Regions from separate parts of the Shewanella psychrophila genome, predicted to be linked through region 2. Evidence: riboswitches for the same ligand, from Rfam matches in the RefSeq annotation. Region 2 holds a riboswitch; the other holds the start of a gene.

Region 1 (12,084 bases), 3.1 Mb from region 2:
TATTCTAGCACCACTTTGGACTGATTATGATCTAACAGATGGTACACCCGGCGATACTGGTGGCGGACAGCTAGGTATTCAGTTTGTAGAATCTGGTGACGATACTTGGATTGTAGTGGAGTGGAATAAAGTTCAGGTTTATGGCGATACATCGGGTGATGCATACACTTTCAGCGTGTGGATAAAAGCAGGAGAAGAAGAAGACATCTGGTTCAACTACCACGATATTCCAAACATGCCTGAAAAAGTAACCATTGGTGCCGAAAACATAGGCGGTTCAGTGGGCACGACTTATCATTATAATGGTGAGGGTGGAACAGTCGTAACTAATGACTTTGTTCAATTACAAAGTACAGCCTCCGGAAGTGTAGAAATTGACTATATGGCCAAAGCAACAAGCTTTAACCATGGGCAAGTGGACCTAGCTGAAACAGAAGAGGAGAGCAGTGTTGAGCTAAATGTTCTCGATAACGACACGATGCCAGATCAAAAAGTAGCAAGAGTATCAATCACTGGAGATGGTATGACAGCTAACGCTCAACGCCTTATTGATATTTCAGCTAGCGGGGCTTTAGGAAAAGTAATGCTAGTTACTGAACCAGAGAACGGTAAAGTTACACTCGCAGAAAGCGGAGACGCAGTATATTCACCAAACAAGGACTTCTTCGGAAAAGATAGCTTTACTTACTCTTCTGAAGATGAAGATGGGAATGTTTCCGCCCCCACATCTGTAACTGTAACCGTGAATAATATCAATGATGCGCCAACAGTATCACCAAGCGCAGGTAATACGATTACAGGTCGACCAACAACGGTTGCATCTAATGCCTTAGATGCTGATGGAGATGAGCTGACCTTTAAGTGGACTCAAACATCAGGAGAAGCGTTAGATTTTAACGATACTGATGAGAACATTAAAGTCACCCCAACCAAAACAGGTACCTACTCTTTCAGCGTAGTTGCCAGTGATGGTAATTTAGAAAGTAAAACAGGCCCAGCGAGCTTCACAGTAAGAGAAAGAGACGAAGATGGTGGTTCTCTAGGTTGGTTAACTTTGCTTCTTCTTCCATTTGCAGGCCTACGTCGTCGTAAGCGCTAATATAATGGTTTAACAAGCTATAAATGATAAGGGAGCCAAATAGGCTCCCTTCTTTTATCCGTAATTCCAGGTTTAATACCAATCGGTATAACAAGGAGCGACTGTCTCAACCAGCTATATCTCAAATACCTTGGTCATCACCTTATAAAGCTCTGTGCCTTGATAAACAGAAGCTGAGGCAAAGTGCAGTATGGGTACACAATCTTGACTCAAACTCAGTGGGGTTAATGCCTTATCCGTGTCATATAGATCCAATCGAAGAATATTCGCTAATGGCGCTCCAAGTTTCAGAGGTTCCCCGACTTCAGCCAGATACTCGACCATACCACCAAGAGGCGAATGGAACTTCTTATAATCTTTCAGATAACAGGCATACCTCTTCATCGTAGCTGGTTCAAGACTCTGCTCGATCACCCCACGTTCACTCAGATAAGCCAAGATACCTTTAGCATCGACTAGAGCATCCTCGAGATTGATATTCTCTTGAGAACCTAACTCTAAGGTAAAGGCAGACACAGGAACCTTTAAATCCCTTCCCGTTGATTTCATATGCTCAGAGAGCTGCCACCATGGACAGAAGATTGATTCATCCATGGCTCCACCAAAATCATTGGGGATAAGCAAGGTATAGGGTATGGAGAAGAAGGATGCAGCCCTAACATCGTATTCAGGACAATAGAGATGTTTACAAGACTTAGGGCCAGTGTGTAGATCTAACACGATATCAGCTTGATGGGCCATCACTTGTAAGTTAACCGCCTGCTGGTGCCCGGTAGTGATCCCCCACTCGCTGTTTAAGCGTGTATAGCAGGCTTCAAGCAACATAGCTTTAAATTGAGTAATCAAGTCTGCGTCACTCAGCAAATTATGAGCCTTATACCAAACTTCTACGTCCACTTGATGATCTAGATACTCCCTATTCCAATTCACGCCAGTGATAGGATCGAAGCGCCCTAAAGTGAACTCGCCACTTTTTTGATTAATCCCAAGCGGATTAGCCAGAGGCACGAGTGTAATATCACCACATACGGTGTATTGTTCCAGCAATTTCATTAGCTGATAGATGACCGCATTCCCCTGCACTTCGGCGCCATGTACATTCGCCTGAATATAGACACTGGGCGCCTTAGAGCGTGTGCACTCATAGCTAAATATGGGTATGCTGAGATCTTGGCCTGTGGCTAATTCACCTATCTTCAATGATGATTGGGTAAAACTCATATTCCTTCCTTCAAAGCGTTTAAACCCTAGGACTTAGAATCTGAATATTAAGTCCCCAGACTCTTATCACTCAAACAAGCTTTCATGCAGTGCGCTGACGACCTGAGCGGCTTCCGACTCGGCAACTAAAACACACAAGTTATGCGGACTAGCTCCCTGACAGATCATACGCACGTTATGAGGTTCCAGCACTTCAAAAACGCGACGACAAACACCCGGAGTGGATGCAATTTTATTACCTACTATGGCCACCAATGCCAGACCTTCTTCGACTCGTACCCGGCAATGTTGCGATAGTTCCTGCAACAGAGATTCGCTGAGTAGGCCGTTTCCGGCTGAATCTGATCCCGTCTTATCTAAGGTAAGCGACACATTGACCTCAGAGGTTGTTATCAAGTCGACACTGATCTTATGTCTGGCTAAAGTTGCGAAGGTTTCGGCCAGAAACCCTTGAGCATGAAGCATCTGCAGGCTATGCAAATTGAGTAATGTTTGATCCCGGCGCACAGTTACTGCTCGATAAACCGGAGCATCTTCGACTTCATGACGGATCCAAGTACCACCTCGTTCAGGCTCACGGCTAGAACCAACAAAAACTTGAATTCTTTGTCTGACAGCTGGAAGAATAGTGGCGGGGTGAAGTACCTTAGCGCCAAATGTCGCCATCTCGGCGGCTTCATTGAAACTAATCTCCGCAATAGGACTGGCTTTAGGTGCGATGCGAGGATCTGTAGTATAAATTCCGGCAACATCTGTCCATATCTCAACGGCTGTCGCCTTCAAGGCCTCGGCTAATAAGGCGGCAGAGTAATCGCTACCTCCACGCCCCAGAGTCGTCGTTGCACCGGTTTCATCAGCGCCAATAAACCCCTGAGTCACAATGCGCTGCGATGATAATAATGGCGCTAAATACTCTGCAGCTAATAAAGATATTTTCTCAATTTGTGGTTCTGCACGTCCAAAATGACTATCGGTTCGCATCACCTGACGTACGTCGAATGCGCTAGCAGCCTCCCCTTTTTCCCTCAACACAGCAGCAAACAAGGCCGATGAACATTGTTCACCTTGGGCAAGCAACTCATCCATGGTCGCCTTATTTCTGTTTTTACTCAGCTCTTCACTCAATACAGAAATACGACTCAACACGGTATCTAGTCTTGCAGCAACTTCTTGCGGGCTACCCAAGGAATCCAAGATTTGATATTGAATATGAGCTATCTGTTTAATTAGCTGCATTCTTCGCTCTTCAGCGATGTGCTCTTGGGTCAGTTCAACTAACAGATTAGTGACACCACTAGAGGCACTAACCACCACGACACGGGTACTAGGATTAGCGAGAATGATATCGGCACAACGACTCATAGCGGCATAATCGGCCACTGAGGTACCGCCAAACTTAGCGACAATAAGGGACATTACACAGCCTCCACAGAATGCAGACACTGATAAGATTCATTTGAAAATAAATATGGATACAACACAAACATCATTACACTCCGAACTGACTTCGTTCGAAGAGCCTGGTGCAAAGATTACGCACCCCAAAGACGGGAAACAGCGATCACCACCAGAAGCTCTCCACCAATAAACAGGTGACAATCTAAGGGATTCAACCCTTTCGACCGACATAGAGTTATTCCAAAAACCCTGATGTCTCGGCGCTAATCTCCCTCATAAGTCATCATCAGAATTTGGACTCTTCAGACTTACTACCTAGCTAACGCTCCTCTTCTGTACCTAAGCTCTCTGTAGCAAACAAGCAAAAGAGAACTAGGAAGGAGAAAATTATCAAATTTTGACTAACCAAGCAATGGGGAATCTTAACTATTATCGAAAGATTTAGGCTAAAATCTCAACTATGGCTTAAAAATTTAGGCTAATAGTCGAAGTCCGGCAGCTCGCTAACTAAGTTAACTCGCTGAGAGAAATCACCTATGATGAGCTCTTCTTGCTGCTCAGCTTGAGAGAACAAGCAAGGAACCAAGGCTAACTGGTTGTTATCAATGAAATAGATAGCATTTTGCTTAAATTTCAATCCCAGGTGTGCCGCACTCAGCTTGTCGATGGCGACTGCCCAGCTTTTTTCCATATGAGAGCGATCGCGGGATGCGCCCACTACGGCACGATAGGGCCTGTTAAATTGCTCTATTGAGCGTAGAAGCTGTCGATCTAAGAGACGGTTTTGGCAAGAGGTGAGGATCTGCCCTCTGGGATTGTGAGCCGTAATGATTGCAAAGGATAACTGAGAAGATAAGGTTTGGGTAAACAGAAATTCAGTATCTTGGTAGTGCTGCCACAATTTCTTGTTCAAGAGTCGCTTGTTTGAGTCGATCATCTGGACCAATTCCCTCAATTAGATTCAGATAATTATAGCAAACTCAGCATATCTTCCTAGTCCCGTGATGTAGATCACTAAAAATAATTTTTCAACATCGTTTAAAATCAACAAGTTAAAGAATTTAGTGTGACACAGATCAAATCCACAAGGAATTTTGTTAACATTTCATTTGTTAACAATTGCCTAAAACGAGTACAATAGACCCAGTCGGTTGGTTCTGCATCATTTATTAGTATGATGCATTTGGTTATAAGTGGAACTGACATTGAACGTAAAGCCAACCAGATCCCTGTATAAAATGCGACCAGTTTTTTGTTTCGCATTTTAACTTCATGAATGTTTATTAATATAGGGAACTAACCCTATTATTATTCATCGAAGTGAATACAGTTCGCGTTTCCATTTATTGAGATACGCATACTTTACTAATCATGGAAGTGTGTTGCTGTTTCAGCCAGTTTGAAAGCACCTATCGTAGATCAGTAAGAGTCAGCATGACAAGATCGAGCGTATTTAGCACTGATAAAACGCGCTCATGGTTAGAACAGATTTGAACAAATTAGGTAAATTAATATGCAAAACCCGCACATTCTGATTGTTGAAGATGAAGCCGTTACCCGTAACACGCTAAGAAGTATTTTTGAAGCTGAAGGATATGTGGTAACTGAAGCCAATGATGGCGCAGAAATGCATAAAGCCATGCAGGAAAATAAGATCAACTTGGTTGTTATGGATATCAACCTTCCTGGCAAAAACGGTCTTCTGTTAGCACGTGAACTTCGTGAAATAAACAATATCGGTCTAATCTTCCTAACGGGCCGAGATAACGAAGTTGACAAAATTTTGGGTCTTGAAATTGGTGCAGATGATTATATCACTAAACCATTCAACCCACGTGAACTGACTATTCGTGCTCGCAACCTATTGACTCGCGTCAATAGCACTGGTGCAGAAGCCGAAGATAAGAACAGTGTTGAGTTCTACCGTTTCAACGGTTGGAGCCTTGAAATCAACAGCCGTTCTTTGGTTAGCCCACAAGGTGAATCGTACAAGCTGCCACGTAGTGAATTCCGCGCTATGCTGCATTTTGTTGAAAACCCAGGCAAGATCCTTAGCCGTGCTGACCTTCTAATGAAGATGACAGGCCGCGAGCTTAAGCCACATGACCGTACAGTTGACGTAACGATTCGTCGTATCCGTAAGCACTTCGAAAGCTTGCCTGATACGCCAGAAATCATCGCCACTATTCACGGTGAAGGTTATCGTTTCTGCGGTAACTTAGAAGAGGCATAAAGCTAACGCTTTATTCCGATTCATAAAAAAACCAGCCTATCGGCTGGTTTTTTGTATATGGACATATTTATGCCCGGTGACCATGGATGGTATAGGACGGACGTTGTATATGGAATATAGCTGTAAGTTCCAAGACAGGGCTAAGAAAGCTTCGAGTTTTAAGCTGTAAGGCCCAAGACAGAGCTAAGAAAGCTATAAGGCTCAAGCCCTAAGCTTTACTTAAAACTTAGGGCTTACAACTCTTAGGTTCTAGTTCGCAACTCGCAACTCTAACCTTATTTTAACTCTTTACTTCAACTCTCTCTCAAGAAAATCAGCCAATGAGCGATACAAATGGGTTCTGACTTTTTCGCCGCGCATCGAATGCTTAGAACCCGGGTAATCTATCATCTGGAATAGTTTACCTTCATCCTGCAACGCTTTATAAACCTTAGTACTGTTCTCAAACAATACATTATCATCGGCCATGCCATGATACATCAGCAAGCCAGATTGATAGCCTTTCACATATGGCAATACGCTACTGGCCTCATAGCCTTCGGTATTCTTTTGTGGATGACCCAGATAACGCTCGGTGTAATGGGTATCATATAAAGCCCAGTCAGTCACAGGTGCCCCCGAGATGGCAGCCTTAAAATAATCTGGCGCCTTAAACAAGCCCATTAAAGCCATATAGCCGCCGTAACTGTGACCGTACAAGGCTATATTATCGCCATCAACAAATAGAAGCGTACGTAGGTAATCGACGCCGGCTTTTTGATCGTTAACTTCCGCTTCTCCCAAGTGCTGGTAGATCACATGCTCAAATTGAGTCCCACGATGTGCCGAACCGCGGTTATCTAACTGGAATACGATAAAGCCCTGCTGCAATAAGTACTGAGTAAAGTAATCATGCTCACTCCAGCTATTAACCACCAGCTGAGCATGAGGGCCGCCGTAGACACGAACAACTACAGGATACTGCTTGTCAGCGCTAAAGTTAGTCGGCTTAAACAAACGATATTGTAATGCTTGTCCATCTTCGGCATTGACCTGACCAAATTCAGGCAGCTGCCATTGACCAAAGAAAGGATAGAGTGGGTGTGACTTATCAACCTTATTCTCTTCTACCCAAGCGAGTCGCTGACCCTGATCACCATGCAGGCTAATCTGCGGCGGTTGAGACAAACTGCTAAAATAGTCCAGATAAACGGCTTCATTCTCAGCAAATACAGGTGAGTGCATCCCCGCTCGATGACTAATGCTTTCTATCTCACCGCCCGCCAATGGCACACGATACAAGTGCTTCTCAGTGACGAGAGTTTTGCGGCCGGTAAAGTAAATCCATCCTGTTTTTTCATCCACCAGCTCGACTTCATCTACGACCCAATTACCTGAAGTCAGCTGTTTTTTCACCTTGCCATCCAACCCAATCAGATACAGATGATTGAAACCATCACGCTCAGATGCCCAAATAAAACTCTCTTGCTGCTTTAAGAAGTACAGATCGCTGTTGAGGTTTATCCAGGCATCGCTTCGCTCTTCTACTAAGGTTTTAGATTTATCAGTCTGAGTAAGGGACACAAGTCTGAGATCTAAGGTTTGCTGATCTCTACTCTGCCACTGATAAGATAATCGCTTGCTATCTGGCAACCAGTTAACTCTGGGTATGTAAATATCTTGTTCTTTACCAAGCTCGATCCAGCTTTTCTTCTGGTCAAGGATTGTCACCACAGCTAATTTAATCGTGACATTATTCTTACCTGCATAGGGATATCTTTGCTCAGTGAGCTTAATGCCATCGGCATAGATCTCATTGCGGGTCACCAACTCAACACCAGATTCATCTATACGAGTATAGGCAATAGCAGATTCATCCGGTGACCACCAGTAGCCAGTCATGCGATCCATCTCTTCCTGAGCGACGAACTCGGCCATGGCATTTTTTATCGCCCCGCCACCATCTGTCGTCATAGGGGTGAGATTTTCAGTTTTAAGATCTAATACAAACAGGTTTTGATCGCGCACAAAGGAAACATAGTTGCCTTTAGGTGAGAGACGAGCATCGGTGACAAAGCCTTCACCTGTGGGTAGCAACTTTACAGTGCCATCATTAACCGAAAAATAGTACAAAACGCCAGAGGCAGGAATCAGCAAGGCCTGGCTATCATCAGACCAAAAGTACTCCATGATCCCCTGACCATAAATTCGCTGGCGCTCTCGTCTTGCCTTCTCTTCATCTGAAAGCTCACCTATGGTGAGTTTATCCGCATCGAGTAGTATCGATTGCTTGCCGCTGGCCACATCCATTTGCCACAAATCATAGAAATACTGATCATCTTTACGGCCAGCAAGATACGTCACTCGCTTACCATCAGGCGAAAGCTTAAGACCACGTGGGCTGGTTCCTGCTAGTGCAGGTGATGCGTATAACCTTTCGATACTAAGAGGTGTTACCCCTCCTTTTAGAGAGCTTTCTTTTACTGCATTTGTCGTACTTTTCATTGTCGAACAAGCCGTATTTGATAAAAGCATAGGCACCACCATTAGCGCTGTTGTCATCCATTTTGTTGTCATTATTATGTCCAGGATTTAAATATAGTTACTGCATATCGGCAACCTAAGTCCCGACATATATATCACTGATATTGTGCACTAAACTGAGCAAAAACCAAAACAGGTCTTCAATGTGACAGATTGCCGCCATCGGACGCTGAAAAAAAGTTCAATCTCAGGTATGATCCCGCCCAATAAGAAAACAAACTTTTGACCCGACCTCAAACTCGAGCACAGCTCGACTTGTCATAGGAAATATCATGCAAACCTTGGCCCAAAATCTGATATCACAAGGGGTAAACGCCTCTCTGACTCAGCTTATTCACACGTTAGCGAATACTTCAAAAGAGATAAGCCTCGCGGTTCGCCACGGTGCACTAGCAGGCGTACTTGGCGCGACTGAGCATGAAAATGTTCAAGGTGAGACCCAGAAGAAGCTAGATGTTATTACTAACGATATGCTCAAAGATGCGCTGGATAAAGATGATACCGTTCGCGGTCTAGCCTCTGAAGAGGAAGATTTTATCGTCGAAGTAGGTGCTAAGGGTGACTATCTGGTCTGTTTCGATCCATTAGACGGCTCATCGAATATCGACATAAACTCGTTAGTGGGTACTATCTTCTCAATCCTTCCAGCCCCCGAAGGAGAACTCAGTGAACAAAGCTTCTTGCAAGCGGGTCGCAAGCAAGTCGCTGCCGGTTATGTCTTGTATGGTCCTTCGACTATGTTGGCGCTCACTACAGGTCAAGGTGTTCAGTTATTTACCTTAAACCCAGAAACTAACGAATACTTATTGACCACAGAAGCCATGTCTATCAGTAAAGATACAGCTGAGTTTGCCATCAACATGTCTAACCAGCGTTTCTGGGAAGCCCCGATGCAGACTTATATTGCCGATCTCTTGCTTGGCACCATAGGTCCAAGAGAGAAAGCCTTCAACATGCGCTGGATAGCTGCCATGGTCGGCGATGTGCATCGTGTACTGTCTCGCGGTGGTATTTTCACTTATCCTACTGACAACAAGAATCCAGAAAAACCATACAAGCTTAGATTGATGTATGAGGCAAACCCTATGGCATTCTTAGTCGAACAAGCTGGCGGTAAAGCCTCTACCGGTTATGAAACCATCATGGATATCGAACCAAGTGAAATTCATCAGCGCGTCGCCGTTATCTTAGGATCGGCTAACGAAGTTGATGCTTGCCTTGAGTACTATGAAATCGATTACAGTGAAGAACCAAAGATCGACTAACTCTAGCGAGAGTTAGCTGCTCGGTATGAATGATTAGCCACTCTTTAATAGGGTGGCTTTTTTGTGTCAGCTGTCTTGTTACGTTTTACTTAGCTGGATATTTGAGATCGAACCTTCATGGCGATCTATCACCTGCGGTGAGCATTGTGCAGATACTTCCTCGGGACGCCATGCACCATCCCTGGTCGCTTAACGAAAACATCCATGTTTTCGATACCCTCAGCCGCATCTACACTTGTGATAAACAAGCAGAGCCCTTCTTCGATTGAGCTTTTCATAGGACATAGAGTCTAGGCAATAGCCAACCGCTTTTACTTGCCACTTTTAACTTAAAACTCACAGTTTATAGCTTATAGCTAGTGGCTAATTGCCAGACAAAAAAATACCGTCACCTTGCTAGATAACGGTACTTTCGTAGATGACACTGACCACGGGGATTAAAGCAGTCAGCTATTTTGACGATTCTACTTCTTAAAATCAGCGCTTATAAAAAAGCCTTAGCGCTATTTCTTAGAGTAGCTAGCCGCCTCTTCACCGGCGAGTCTGCCGAAAGTGATGATATCTGAGATAGCATTCCCTCCTAATCGGTTTGCGCCATGTACACCACCAGTCACTTCACCGGCGCCATATAGCCCAGGAATAACTTGCTTCTTGGCATCTAAGATCTCGGCCTTAGTATCTATCTTCACGCCGCCCATGGTGTGGTGCACACCAGGAGTCACTTCGATGGCATAGTAGTTACCTTCATTTAACGCACGGGGTAAATTTGGACGCTCAAAATCAGTGTCCTTACCACTTGTCACTAAGCTGTTGTAGCGCGCGACAGTTTCAGTCAATGCTTTACCATCGATATTCTCAAGCTTACCTAATTTAACCAAAGAGTCAGCCGACGGGGCAACACCTAGGCCAATATACTTGTCGATTTTCTTCAGAGACTTACGCACTGAATCATCAAAAATAAGGAATGCTGTCTTACCACTCTGCTCTAAGATAGCTGCAGCCGCTTTATCACGAGTAGTGATCTCATTGACGAAACGCTTACCTTCACGGTTAACTAAGATAGCGCCGTTACCACGTACCGCTTCGGTGACCATCACACCACCTTTAACGGACAAGGTTGGGTGAGCCTGAATGTATTGTAGGTCTTGCATTGCGGCGCCTGCGTTGCCAGCGACATCGATACCATCACCAGTAGCACCAGGTTGGTTAGTCGATACGAAGCCTTTTAGCTTAGGGTCTAGCTTAGACACCCGCTCGTTATTCTTAGCGAAGCCACCGGTTGCTAAGATAACAGCATCGGCTTTAATCCAGTAGTATCCCTTATACATACCTTTAACCAGCAGACCTTTCACCCTACCTGAACCATCTTTAAGAATTTCGATACCTCGGGTGTTCATGCGCATGTCGATATCACGCTTCACCGCGTTATCGTATAGCACTTGGATCACATGGGCTCCCACGCCCGCGCCACCAGTAGGTCGGTGAGTACGGTTAACCGATGCGCCGCCCATACGGCCAACATCACTCAAGTCAGCCCCCATGGCTGTCATCCAATCTACAGAGCCTTTAGAGTGGCTCACTAATACATCGACCAGAGCGGGATCGTTAAGGTCACGACCCCCTTTCATAGTGTCTTTAGTCATTAACTCAAGACTGTCTACTATGCCTTTAGCTTTCTGTTGATCCGTCCAAGCGGCATTCATGCCACCGGCGGCCAACTTTGCATTACCACCAATCACAGGCTCTTTCTCAATGAGGATCACCGACGCCCCCTTATCATGGGCTGCTACAGAGGCAGAGAAGCCTGCGCCGCCAGAGCCTACAACGACCACATTGACTGTATCATGTGGCGCCATGGCTAATGCAGCTTCACGCTCAGACTTATCCTTAGCAAGCTCGGCAATACTTGGCTCATGACGTTCCCACTTGCCCGCGTATGGCATATCAAAATCAAAGCTGTGGCAAGAGTCACAATAGACCATAGATTTTTCATGAGCGCTGTGACAGGTCGTACAGGCTATTTCGCCAGGAAAGTGGGAATCATGGGCATTATAGTGCTCATGCTTGGTCTCTTGAGCGACCTCGTCCATAGTGCCATGGCAAGATACACACTGGGCGTTCTCGTAGCTCAGACTATCGTTTGATAACTCACCATCTGAGGTATGGCAGCTTTCACACTCTTGGTTTTCACCATGAAAATCGGCTAGCGTATCCGCTGCCATTGTATTAGCGGCGAAACCCGCAGTGCCCAGTAACGTGGCCAGGCAAATAGCACTTTTCAGCTTTTTCATCACATCTCCTCACTATTAAACCTAGCAATCTTCGTTGCCCTGTTTAACAGCTCA
Region 2 (12,084 bases):
CTTTAGACAAACATCAAACAGGCTTTACCTTAATTGAATTAGTGGTTGTCATCATAATACTCGGTATTCTTGCGGTAATTGCAGCACCTAAGTTCCTGTCATTAAGCAGTGATGTTCAAACAGCAAGCCTTGAAGGTATCGCGGGCACTATTGCTTCGATGAATAAACTTGCCCACTCAAAAACCCAATTTGATGGCATTGCCGATAGAAAAGATTGCGATACTACATGTAACAACAACCCCAATTGGGATAGCAAGATAGGTTATTTCTACATAGATGTATCAGGTACACGTCTATATGTATCGAACGGCTATCCTAAAGCAACTGGCACATCATCTTCTGACACAGTTGTAGAAGATAATTATAAGAGTGTAATGGGCTTATCCGACGATGATTTCGTTTTTGGAATAGGCTCATCCTCCTCATTTGCTATCATTCCCAAAAAATTTGAAGACAAGCTAGCGAATATACAACAAGGGACTTTCAAATGTCACGTCGAGTATAGATCTCCGCAACCTAAATTTGAATACTATACAAGTGCTGTAACTGATGATTGTTTTTAATCAAGCACTCGCGCCTAGCTAAAGGCTGCATTTATCACTTAGTGGCTAAGAATAAACTCAGTAGCACCTTTTAACTTCTGATTGTTAGGATCTGAAACATTTGTCACCCACACAATCTCCCCGTGACGATTGATAAATACCGTCGTAGGGGTGCCGGGAACGCCATAGGCTTTAGCGGCGCTCTCCCCTTGCACTAAGGTCGGGAAATTAATACCACGCTCCGTTAAAGTCTGAGCAGGATCAGCGCCTACATCTTCATTAAAACTGATGCCTAAAATCTGTAAGTCGGTATCACTGTGATCAACACGCAACTTCTCCAGTCCTGGCTGCAGTTTCTTACAATAGGGGCACCAGGTTGCCCAAAAGTGAATGATCGTCGGCTTGCCTTTATATTCTGACCACTGATGAAGCTTGCCCTGTGGATCAGCTAATGCGAAATCAGGGGCCAGTTTCACATCCTCACTAAACGCTAATGAGTTTGACCCTGGGCTAATAAAAGCAAAGGCGATTAAACCCAAAAGAGTAAAAACAACAGCCATTAAACTGAAAGCCTTGATGCCAAATTTCATTTGAATACATCCTTTCCTTAAGTATATCAATCGGTGTAATCCCCTAAGCAATCACATAAAAAAACGACTGCTGACTACCCAAGCTATGAACTCAACCCGTTAATTCATAGTTATAGACCGAATACTTAGCTATTAACATTCAGTAAAAATTATATGTTTAGAAGGTAAAATGAAATTTTTATCCGCTTTACACTATCTTTGTCTATAAGCTAGGCAATGAAATAAACAATATGCAGCCGAAATTTGCGAAGAGTAAAGAACACATTTTCCAAATAACCGCCATCTTTAGCATGGTATTTGCACTAATAGGATTTAGCTACAACGTCTGGCGAATGGAGGTAACCGAATATAACTCCAACATGCGCTCGGCCAGCTTTGAGATTTTACTTCAGCTATCTGAGCTGGAAGGGATCATCTACGCGGCTCATTATGACCAAGATAGTGTCGAGGGAAATCCGAGAAAAGGTTGGATCAAAGTGAACCTCATTGCAGACCTGAGCATGATCACTGAGTCTGAATTACAACAAGCGACTCAACAACTAAAACAAGAATGGCAGCAAGATTGGGATTCGATAGACGATGACGAAACGAGTGTAAAGCAAATAATCACCAAGATAGATAACACACGAGAAAAGGTAAGGCAGTTACTATCCAAGTTGGATTAATAAGAGATCCTAGTACCTAGATACCAGGACCCAGAAGCTGATGCTAATCCCACAAAAATTCTCTAAAGTGCTTGCGGCAAACTGATTCATAACTCTCATTACCACCTATGGCGACCTGCTCACCCTCACGCATAGGTTTTCCCTCACCGTCCAGTCTCACCACCATGTTTGCCTTGCGGCCACAGTGACAGATTGTTTTGAGTTCAACCAGTTTATCTGACCAAGCCAGTAGGTATTGGCTACCGGTGAATAACTCACCCTGAAAGTCTGTTTTAAGACCATAACAGAGCACAGGAATATCCAAAATATCGACAATATAAGTTAGCTGCTTGACCTGCTCTTTGCTCAAAAATTGTGATTCATCGATAAGGATACAATGCAGCTTCTGCTCTTCATGGGCCTCCGCAATCATCTTGGCAATATCATCGCTACTACCAAATACTTGCGCATCGGTTTCGATACCAATTCGTGAAGACACTTTACCCACACCGTATCTGTCATCGATTGATGCCGTCATCACTAAGGTGTTCATACCACGTTCGCGATAATTATATGAAGACTGCAAGAGCGAAGTAGACTTACCGGCATTCATCGCCGAATAATAAAAATAGAGCTGTGCCAAACTGATATTCCTTATACGTGAATTCGACTACAGCTTAACAATTTTTATGGCTAAAATCATGTGCAGCTGCCATTGATACAAGAGAAACATCACTAAATAAACAACAGCGAAACTGTAGACAAAAAAATACCGCTCATATGGGCGGTATTTCACTTGTTAGCCAGCTCCTAAATTAGCAGGAGCACTGCCAAACATGGCTAGCTGGTAGCCTGAGTGGACTTAACCTTCAAGACTACGACGCTAATCACAAATAAGATGCTACAGGTCACTAAGCCAGCCATCAGAGACTCGGTAAAACCAAGCACGGTGTAACCCGCCAAACTGATTCCCGCAACAATTAAGGCATAGGGAAGTTGAGTGATCACATGATCGATATGATGACAGTTGGCTCCAGTGGAAGAGAGGATCGTCGTATCAGAAATAGGTGAGCAATGATCACCAAATACAGCACCTGCGAGCACTGCAGCAAGCATAGGCAACATCATGTTGGTGTGAGTTCCCATGGCCATATCGGCTGCAATAGGTAGCATGATACCGAACGTTCCCCAGCTGGTACCTGTTGAGAACGCCGTCAGGCCTGCAAGCACAAATAACACAGCAGGTAGCAGTGCAAAAGGAATATTGCCCGATGCCAGACTCGCCATGTACTTACCTGTCTCTAATTGACCAATCACACCGGCAATAGTCCAGGCAAATAACAGGATATAGATTGCAGGCAGCATAGAGCGAGCACCGGCGACCAGACCTTTAATAAGATATGACTTATCCAAACCCTGTATCAAGACCAAGGCCAGGGTGGCACCAAAACCGAATAAGGCACCAAAGAACAGTGATGAGGCTACATCTGTATTTTCAAATGCACCAAGGATACTAAAAGGTTTTCCATCAGCAGCTAAGGCATCTCCGCCACTGCTGACCATGAAGTAGAAGGTTGCAAAGACCAGCACGATAATGGGCAAGAATAACCCTAGAATCTTACCGTTATCCGCCTCAGGCAGATCAGAGTTAGCGCCTGGAGGCAAACCTTTAGATTCATCGTATAAGTTACCTTTCTGCGCATTGAGCTCATGTTGACGCATAGGACCGACATTGAGATCCATGAAGGCAACACAAAGCAGAAGTAGCAATGCAAAAATGGCATAGAAATTCATCGGGATCATCTGGATAAAGACGCTCAGATGTCCTGAATCTGTGAAACCATGTGCGGTAAGAATACCGCCAATCAAGGCGATAATGTAGGCGCCCCAACTTGACACGGGAGAGATCACACAGATTGGCGCAGCAGTAGAGTCCAGAATATAGGCCAGCTTGCTGCGAGAGATATAATACCTGTCGGTTAACGGTCTGGCGACACTGCCAACGACTAAGCTGTTGAAGTAATCGTCAATAAAGATCACGCAACCTAAGAACATGGTCATCAACTTGGCATCACGTTTACACTTTATGTGTCCCCTTGCCCAATCGGCAAAAGCATTAGCCGCACCACTCACGGTAATAAGCGCAGTTATCATCCCCAATAGTACCAGGAAGCCTAGTAGATACATGTTCCACGCATTGAGGGCACCATCATCCCAGAATAGGCCAGCAACTTGCTCGCCTAAATATTGACTGGATCCTATGACAGAGAAATCATTTATCAATACAGCACCGAGTATTATGCCCACCCCTAAAGAGAGTAATACACGACGAGTAACAATCGCCATCAGAATCGCAACCACAGGTGGCAGCAATGAAAGCGCCGAATCGGCGTAACTTAAAGTTGTCATTTAATTATAATCTTAGTTTTAAGTACGAATGGAGGCTGCTGAACTGGTGGGATATTGAAGATATCTGAAAACACCTGTCCTATCAGTAGCGCTCCATAGTAATACCATTCATTAAAAGGTATAAAATCTTCTTATCATCCAGATAAGAAATACTATGGCAGTGCTGTACCTATTCGATACAGCCCCAGCAGTAAACCGTGATATGCATTACTACTTCGGCATTAAATCCTTTCATGATAGATAAGCGGTATCACCCTGGCTATCACTACTGATCTTTAATGCACCTCTACTTCTCAGGACGTTTGCGATCATCAGCTTAAGCTATCGCTTAGGCCTTGTTCGAAAACGTGAAGTTAATAAAAACATAGGCGGCTTTGAGGATTCTACCCCAAAGCCGCCTATTGTGACTAAGATCACGCTTATTTAGTATGAATTAAAAACATTTCACCTAAAATTTACACTTTCACAGCATAGATTCGATAAATCATATCAAATCAGTGAGCTCTGGAACCGCATCAAACAGATCCGCTTCCAAGCCATAGTCGGCAATCTGGAAGATAGGTGCTTCGGGATCCTTGTTGATGGCAACGATCACTTTAGAGTCTTTCATCCCAGCTAAATGCTGGATTGCACCCGAGATACCCACGGCAATATACAAGTCCGGCGCCACGATCTTACCGGTTTGACCCACCTGTAAATCATTTGACACGAAACCTGCATCGACTGCGGCACGTGAAGCACCGAGTGCGCCACCTAGCTTATCGGCAAGTTTTTCTAAGATAGCGAAGTTCTCACCGTTACCCAAACCGCGACCACCCGAAACCACAACTGATGCAGCACCAAGTTCAGGTCGCTCAGATTCTGATAGACTCTGAGAAACAAATTGAGTCACAGAATCGAATACTTTATCTATAGCAACAACATCTGCAGCACCATCATTGGCTACCGCATCGAATGCGCTTGAACGTACAGTGAGTACCTTCTTAGCATCATGGCTCTGAACCGTAGCCAGTGCATTACCTGCGTAAATTGGACGCACGAAGGTATCAGCACTAACAACTTCTACCACTTCAGATAACTGAGCGACATCTAAAAGCGCTGATACTCGTGGTAATGTGTCTTTACCTTGGCTAGTGGCAGCAGCCAAAATGTGTTCATACTCACTGGCAAGATCCACCATAAGCTGTGCCACATTGTCGGCAAAGCCGTGAGCATATTGCGCCGAATCGGCGACTAAAACGTGTCTGACACCAGCAAGTAGCTTAGCGGCATCGACCACGGCGGTACATTCATGGCCGGCAATCAATACATCGACATCGCCGCCAATGGCTTGAGCACATGCAACAACCTTGGCGGTGTCCAGCTTTAAGCTGGCATTATCATGTTCTGCTAATACTAAAATTGCCATTAGATCACCTTCGCTTCATTCTTTAACTTATCGGCCAGCTCTGCAACGCTAGCTACCATAATGCCAGCCTTACGCTCGGCAGGTGGAGTCACTTTCAATACTGTTTGATGCTGCTTCAGGCTTACACCTAAGTCATCAATAGAAAGTGTCTCTAATGGTTTACGCTTTGCTTTCATGATATTAGGTAACTTGGCGTATCTAGGTTCATTTAAACGCAAATCAACCGTCACTACCGCTGGCAGGGAAACGGTGACGCTCTGTAGACCACCATCGACTTCACGTGTCACGGCAAGAGAGTCGCCTTCAACCTTAACTTCTGAAGCAAATGTCGCCTGAGGCATATTTGCTAATGCCGCAAGCATCTGACCTGTCTGGTTATTATCACCATCGATAGTTTGCTTACCTAAGATAATAAGTTGTGCCTGCTCTTTTTCCTGAACTGCATTGAGCAGCTTAGCAATAGATAAAGGTACTAACGCCTCTTCAGTCTCAATATGAATACCACGATCAGCACCTAAAGCCATTGCCGTGCGTAGCTGCTCTTGTGCGGCTTTAGGGCCCACGGTAACAACCACAATTTCAGAAGCAGCGCCTGCTTCTTTTAGGCGCACGGCTTCTTCTACGGCAATCTCACAAAAAGGGTTAATCGCCATTTTCAAGTTAGCGGTATCGACATCGGTATTATCAGCATTCACTCTGACTTTAACATTGGCATCGACGACGCGCTTAACAGGCACCAATACTTTCATAGGGCTTCCTTCTTACGTCATATTTAGAGGGTTGAGTATAGGTTAACACCCACACAAAGTAGAGCCACTTTACGTGCTGTTAACGTTAACGTCAACAGAGGTTCAAACGCTTGTTTGTATTTTTTTTGATACAAGTCATATTATGATGATTTTTAGCCTATTAAAATAACAATAAATAGAAAATTATATGAATATAAATATATATTCATATAATTAATTAAAATAACATTTGAAACTTGTTCTAATAATTCCTATTATTAGTCTGATAATTTAATAACTCACTTAATATAATTGGACCAAATAATTATGAGCGATTTTCTTGAAATACTAACTCATGGCCGCCGTTTTAAAGCCGCAGTAAAAGAATTAGCAATTGAAGACTTAAAAGAATTAGCGGTAAAACTTGATAAAGTTATCTCAGAAAGAGACTCTCAAGCAGAAGCTGAAGCCGAAGCTACAGCAGAAAGAAATGCTAAGATAGATGAGATCCGCAAACAAATGGAAGCCGTAGGCTTATCAATTGATGATCTAGGTGCAACGGCAGTAAAGCCAGCACCTAAGAAGCGTGCTCCACGTCCAGCTAAATATGCTATCGACGTGAATGGCGAAGCTGTCACTTGGACTGGCCAAGGCCGTATGCCAACAGTATTTAAGAACGAGCTAGATAAAGGCCGTTCTATGGATGACTTTCTCATCTAAATCACTTCTATCAAACAGAAGTAGTATATTAGACCGGCTTAGGCCGGTTTTTTTATACTTATGGTTTAACACTATTGATAAGAATCATTACAATTGCCACTTGGTATTTACACTAAATTTCAGATAATCTCTAATTACGTTTCACTATTCATAGTTAATGTCAAAAATGCATCACAAAATAAAAACCATAACAATAATTACGACATTATTTTTAATCAGTTCAATTCAAGTACAAGCAAACGACCAACTCACTGATAATACTCCAAAATTAACCGCCCTCACCCATGCAACTTTAATGATTGAGCCCGGTAGAACAATTAAAAATGCCAGCTTACTCATTCAAAACAATAAGATTATAGAAGTCATAAAAAATAATAAAGTGCCAGAAGATGCATTCATTATCGATCTGCAAGGCTATACGGTCTATCCTGGTTTTATCGATCCTTTTACCGACTATGCCATCGAATTTGAATACCCAAAAAATGAAGTGGCACCTCCCATCTATGAGATAAAGCGTATAGGAGGAAATGCTGAAAACGGCGCAGTTCACTCTGAAAAATTTTGGTTTAATTATGTTCAACCTAATAAAAGTGGTGCCAAACCTTGGATCGAAAATGGATTTACCAGTGTACAAAGCAGTAATTTAGATGGCATCTTTCGTGGGCGTGGAGTGACATTATCTTTGGCAGAAAAAAGTGCCAATGAAATTATATATCGTGCACAATCTGGTCATTTTTTGGCATTCGATAAGGGCAGTTCCCCCCAAGATTACCCAAGCTCTTTGATGGGTAGCATAGCGCTTATTAGACAAACTTTCGCCGATGCCGATTGGTATAAAGAAAATATAAACAAGTCATTTTCAAGTTCTGAAACCCAATTAATTGAATTTAATAATGCTTTCGCGGCTATGGCTAATATTGAAAATGAACAGATTATTTTCGATACTAAAAATCTAAACAGTCAACTCAGGGCAGCTCGCTTATTAAGTAAACACGAATATAAAGCAAGTTTGCTGGGTAACGGTATGGAGTACGCCCGGCTCGACGAACTGAAAAATTATGGTTATGGATTAATTCTGCCATTGAACTTTCCTGCAGCTCCCTTGGTGGGCGATGATGACAGTGAAAGAGAGATAAGCCTAGCGCAAATGCGACATTGGGAAAGAGCACCTGCTAACTTGATGGCCGTCGAAGAATCTAAAATCCCCTTTGCACTGACTCAGCATGGCATCAAAGCCGAAGACTTTTGGCCTAGACTCAAACAGGCCGTAACATATGGCCTAAGTGAAAAAATGGCATTAGCCGCACTCACCACTGAAGCCGCAGAGATTGTTGGTACAAGTGATTTTAGCGGTCGATTGAAGCCCGGATTTATTGCGGATTTAGTGATCACTAAGGGTAACATCTTCGAAGATGGCGTTATTCACAGCATCTGGTTACAAGGTGATGAACACCAACTTATTGATAGGGACACCTACCTGTTGGATTCGAGCTATCAGATCCAGATAGGACAAGTCTCACTTGACCTATCTATTTCTAACACCGATACAGAAGATGACAAGATGTCTGGCATCTTGTCCAGCGGTGAGCAAGAGCTGACACTATCTCAGGTAACCTACCTCAATAAGCGCTTAACTTTCAATGTCGATATGACAGAAGCTGGTTTTGAAGGGATCAACCGTTTCACACTCTGGTTTGACGAGCAAGGTATTCGAGGACGCATGCTAGATAAGAATGGTGCACACACTCCTGTAGCCGGAGTCTTGAGAGAAGCCATCCAAGTATCGGAAACTGATGAAGATGAACCACCTGTGGAACTTATTTCTAAGTTGACCTTACCCAATACCGCTTACGGCAGAGACAGCTTAGCTAAGACAGAGAAGCTGCATATCAGTAACGCCACCATCTGGACTTCAGACGCGCAAGGGGTACTTGAAAACAGTGACCTGCTTATCTCTCGCGGCAAAATAGAAAAGATAGGCTCAAACCTGAAAACACCTTCGGGTTATCGCCATATCGACGCCACAGGCAAGCATTTAACTGCTGGCATTATCGATGAACACTCACATATCGCCATCAATGGCGGTACCAATGAAGGCACTGATGCCATCACCTCTGAAGTCCGCATCGGCGATATCATCAACCCCGATGATATCGCTATCTATCGCGCCTTGGCCGGAGGGGTCACCACGGCGCAGTTATTACACGGCAGTGCGAACCCTATCGGTGGTCAGGCCCAGGTAATTCAGATGAAATGGGGAGAGAATGCCAACAAGTTAAAATTTACTCAAGCGCCGCCCAGTATCAAATTTGCCCTAGGCGAAAACGTAAAGCAGAGTAATTGGGGCGATAATTTCGATAGACGCTTCCCACAGAGCCGCATGGGAGTTAAATCTCTGTTCATCGAGGCGTTCAACGAAGCCAACACCTATCAAAAATCCCTTGATGACTATCGTCGTCTTAGAAGTAGTGAGAAGCGCAAACATATCGCACCTAAACCCAACTATCGCTTAGCCGCTATCACCGAGGTGCTAGAGCAAAAACGAGATATCCATATTCACTCCTATGTACAATCTGAAATCTTAATGTTCCTGCGCCTGGCAGAAGCCTATGACTTTAAAGTGAAGACCTTCACCCACATATTGGAAGGCTACAAAGTCGCAGAAGAGATGGCAAAACACGGCGCCTCGGCTTCAACGTTCTCAGATTGGTGGGCCTATAAATTTGAGGTCTATGATGCCATTCCCCAAAATACCTGCTTGATGCAGAGCAAAGGTGTACTCACCAGCATTAACTCAGATGATTATGAGATGCAGCGAAGATTAAATCAGGAAGCCGCCAAGTCTATGATGTATTGTGATATGTCGGCAGAGGATGCATGGAAAATGGTCACTATTAACCCGGCAATTCAATTGGGGGTCGATGAATACGTAGGCTCCATATCTAAAGGTAAGCAAGCGGATATCGTCTTATGGGACCACTCACCATTATCTGTTTACGCAAGAGTCTATGCCACCTGGATTGAAGGCAAACGCTATTTTGATCGTCAAACAGACAAGCAGCTGCAAACTGATATCGCTAAAGAAAGAGCGGCATTGATTCAGAAGATACTGCTCAGTGAATCCAAGCCCAGCACTCTTCCTCCCGGAGAAGCGGTCGTAGAGAGCAATGAGCCAGAATGGCACTGCGACACTCAATACGATGTTTGGCATAAATCACACAAAATGGGAACTGGGTTATGAAGCCGCTTCCCCTAGTAACTCAAGAACTAAACAAACAGCTGGAACAGGTGAAAGCACAATCAATAGTGAATAAGAAGATGTCCATGATAACCAAGCGAGTACTGTTTTATTTTAGCTTAGGCTGCATTGTCACTTTGCCCGCTTATGCCCACGATATGATCCCCGCTGAAGCACAGTCGACAGCAATATTATTTACCAATGCCAGCTTACACACCGTCATTGATGGCGTAAAACTGAACACCGACTTGTTAATAGAAGATGGCAAAATTAAGGCCATTGGCCAAAACCTTATCGCTCCGAAAGCCAGAATTATAGATGGGACAGATAAGCATATCTATCCTGGTCTCATTGCTCTAGATACTAGCCTAGGCCTGGTCGAGGTTGAGATGATGCGCCCCAGTAATGACAGCTATGAAGTTGGTGAGATCAACCCACAACTAGAAGTCATTACAGCCTTCAATCCGGATTCGGAGATCATACCAACCATACGCGTTAATGGTATCACTCATGCCCAAGTCGTCCCACAGGGTGACAGTTTAGCCGGACAGTCCTCGTTGGTCTCTCTGGACAGCTGGACAGTGGAAGACGCGCTGGTGCCGACTCAAACCGCTTTTCATCTCTATTGGCCAAGACTAGGCCGCCTTTCTCAAGATAAAGAGAAGCGCCTTGAGCAGACAGATAAATATGATCAGAGAGTCGCCGATATTTCCCAAGCGATTTCTGATGGATACCGCTATTTTCTGGCAAGTAAGGTAAACAAAATCAATAAGCTTGATCTCAGATGGCAATCCCTACTCCCCCTATACAAGGGAGAGGCCCAACTGTTCGTACACGCCAACACCCAAAAGCAGATAGAGGAAGCGGCATCTCTGGCCAAGCAATATCATTTCAAACTGGTTATCGTCGGTGGTTACGATGCTTGGCGCCTAGGTGAATTGCTCAATGAGATAGAAGCTAAGGTCATCTATACCCGCACCTTAAGCCTGCCGATGAGAAAAGATGAGCCTATCGACTTAAGCTTTAGGATCCCAGCCTTACTCAAGCAAGCAGAGATCCCTTTTGCCTTAGGTTTCTCATCGGATTGGAATAGTCGTAATTTACCACTGGCAGCGGGTCAGACCGTGGCTTATGGGCTCACCAAACAAGAAGCACTGAAAAGTGTCAGTCTCGATGCAGCAAGAATTCTCGGCGTAGATGATATGGGAGCGATCGACGTAGGTTATAAGGCTAACTTGGTGGTGTCTAAAGGCGATATCTTAGATCCCATGGAGACCAAGATAGAAAAGGTCTATATCGATGGCCGCGAGATAGATCTCAATAATCGTCAACAACAGCTTTATCAAAAGTACCTAAAGCGATAGAATTCCTTCAAATAGGGTCATAAAAGGAAACCTTTTATGACCCTATTTGTTTCAGCGCTTAGTTAAGCGCCTTACCCTATCTTTGTTAAGTACGGTAAAGTGAGTTCCAATACCCATATAACTAATATCAGTTCGTTAGTAACTGTACTTTAATAACAGGCCTAAATAATGAAAACCCTATTAATCTCTGCCCTAGTTATACTGCTAAGCGCCTGTGCTGGCGAATATAAATTTAACAGTAACCTCAACGGAGAAGTCATTGACGATTATTTCAAGGCATCGGATGTCCCTGTCTATGATAATACTACAGCGCCTAATCTTCCTTATGAGATCATAGGCTTAGTCGAAGGTGAAACATGTCAGGAGCAAGCCAACGATGCTCCGGCAACGATAAGTGAGGCACGTACAGCAGCACGAAGAGCTGCGGCTGATAAAGGGGCT

What was found. A riboswitch is a leader RNA that binds a small molecule or an ion and turns the genes downstream of it on or off. The one in region 2 is predicted to bind lysine.
Region 1: linked by a shared signal. The riboswitch ahead of lysC (lysine-sensitive aspartokinase 3) and the one ahead of sps_RS10295 (Na+/H+ antiporter NhaC family protein) in region 2 are both predicted to bind lysine.

The regions. Positions count from the first base shown of each region.
Region 1 is NZ_CP014782.1:5,570,498-5,582,581, forward strand. It holds gene sps_RS24280 (S8 family serine peptidase) at 1-1,099, shown strand, start outside; gene sps_RS24285 (succinylglutamate desuccinylase/aspartoacylase family protein) at 1,214-2,320, opposite strand; gene lysC (lysine-sensitive aspartokinase 3) at 2,387-3,736, opposite strand; lysine riboswitch at 3,884-4,059, opposite strand; gene sps_RS24295 (DUF3293 domain-containing protein) at 4,197-4,655, opposite strand; gene arcA (two-component system response regulator ArcA) at 5,232-5,951, shown strand; gene sps_RS24305 (S9 family peptidase) at 6,240-8,435, opposite strand; gene sps_RS24310 (class 1 fructose-bisphosphatase) at 8,747-9,739, shown strand; gene sps_RS28620 (hypothetical protein) at 9,841-10,008, shown strand; gene sps_RS24315 (flavocytochrome c) at 10,243-12,030, opposite strand.
Region 2 is NZ_CP014782.1:2,361,440-2,373,523, forward strand. It holds gene sps_RS10275 (prepilin-type N-terminal cleavage/methylation domain-containing protein) at 1-563, shown strand, start outside; gene sps_RS10280 (TlpA family protein disulfide reductase) at 602-1,132, opposite strand; gene sps_RS10285 (hypothetical protein) at 1,363-1,797, shown strand; gene sps_RS10290 (thymidine kinase) at 1,841-2,419, opposite strand; gene sps_RS10295 (Na+/H+ antiporter NhaC family protein) at 2,617-4,185, opposite strand; lysine riboswitch at 4,264-4,482, opposite strand; gene sps_RS10300 (electron transfer flavoprotein subunit alpha/FixB family protein) at 4,670-5,593, opposite strand; gene sps_RS10305 (electron transfer flavoprotein subunit beta/FixA family protein) at 5,593-6,342, opposite strand; gene sps_RS10310 (H-NS histone family protein) at 6,649-7,041, shown strand; gene sps_RS10315 (amidohydrolase family protein) at 7,208-10,282, shown strand; gene sps_RS10320 (amidohydrolase family protein) at 10,366-11,643, shown strand; gene rcsF (Rcs stress response system protein RcsF) at 11,812-12,084, shown strand, end outside.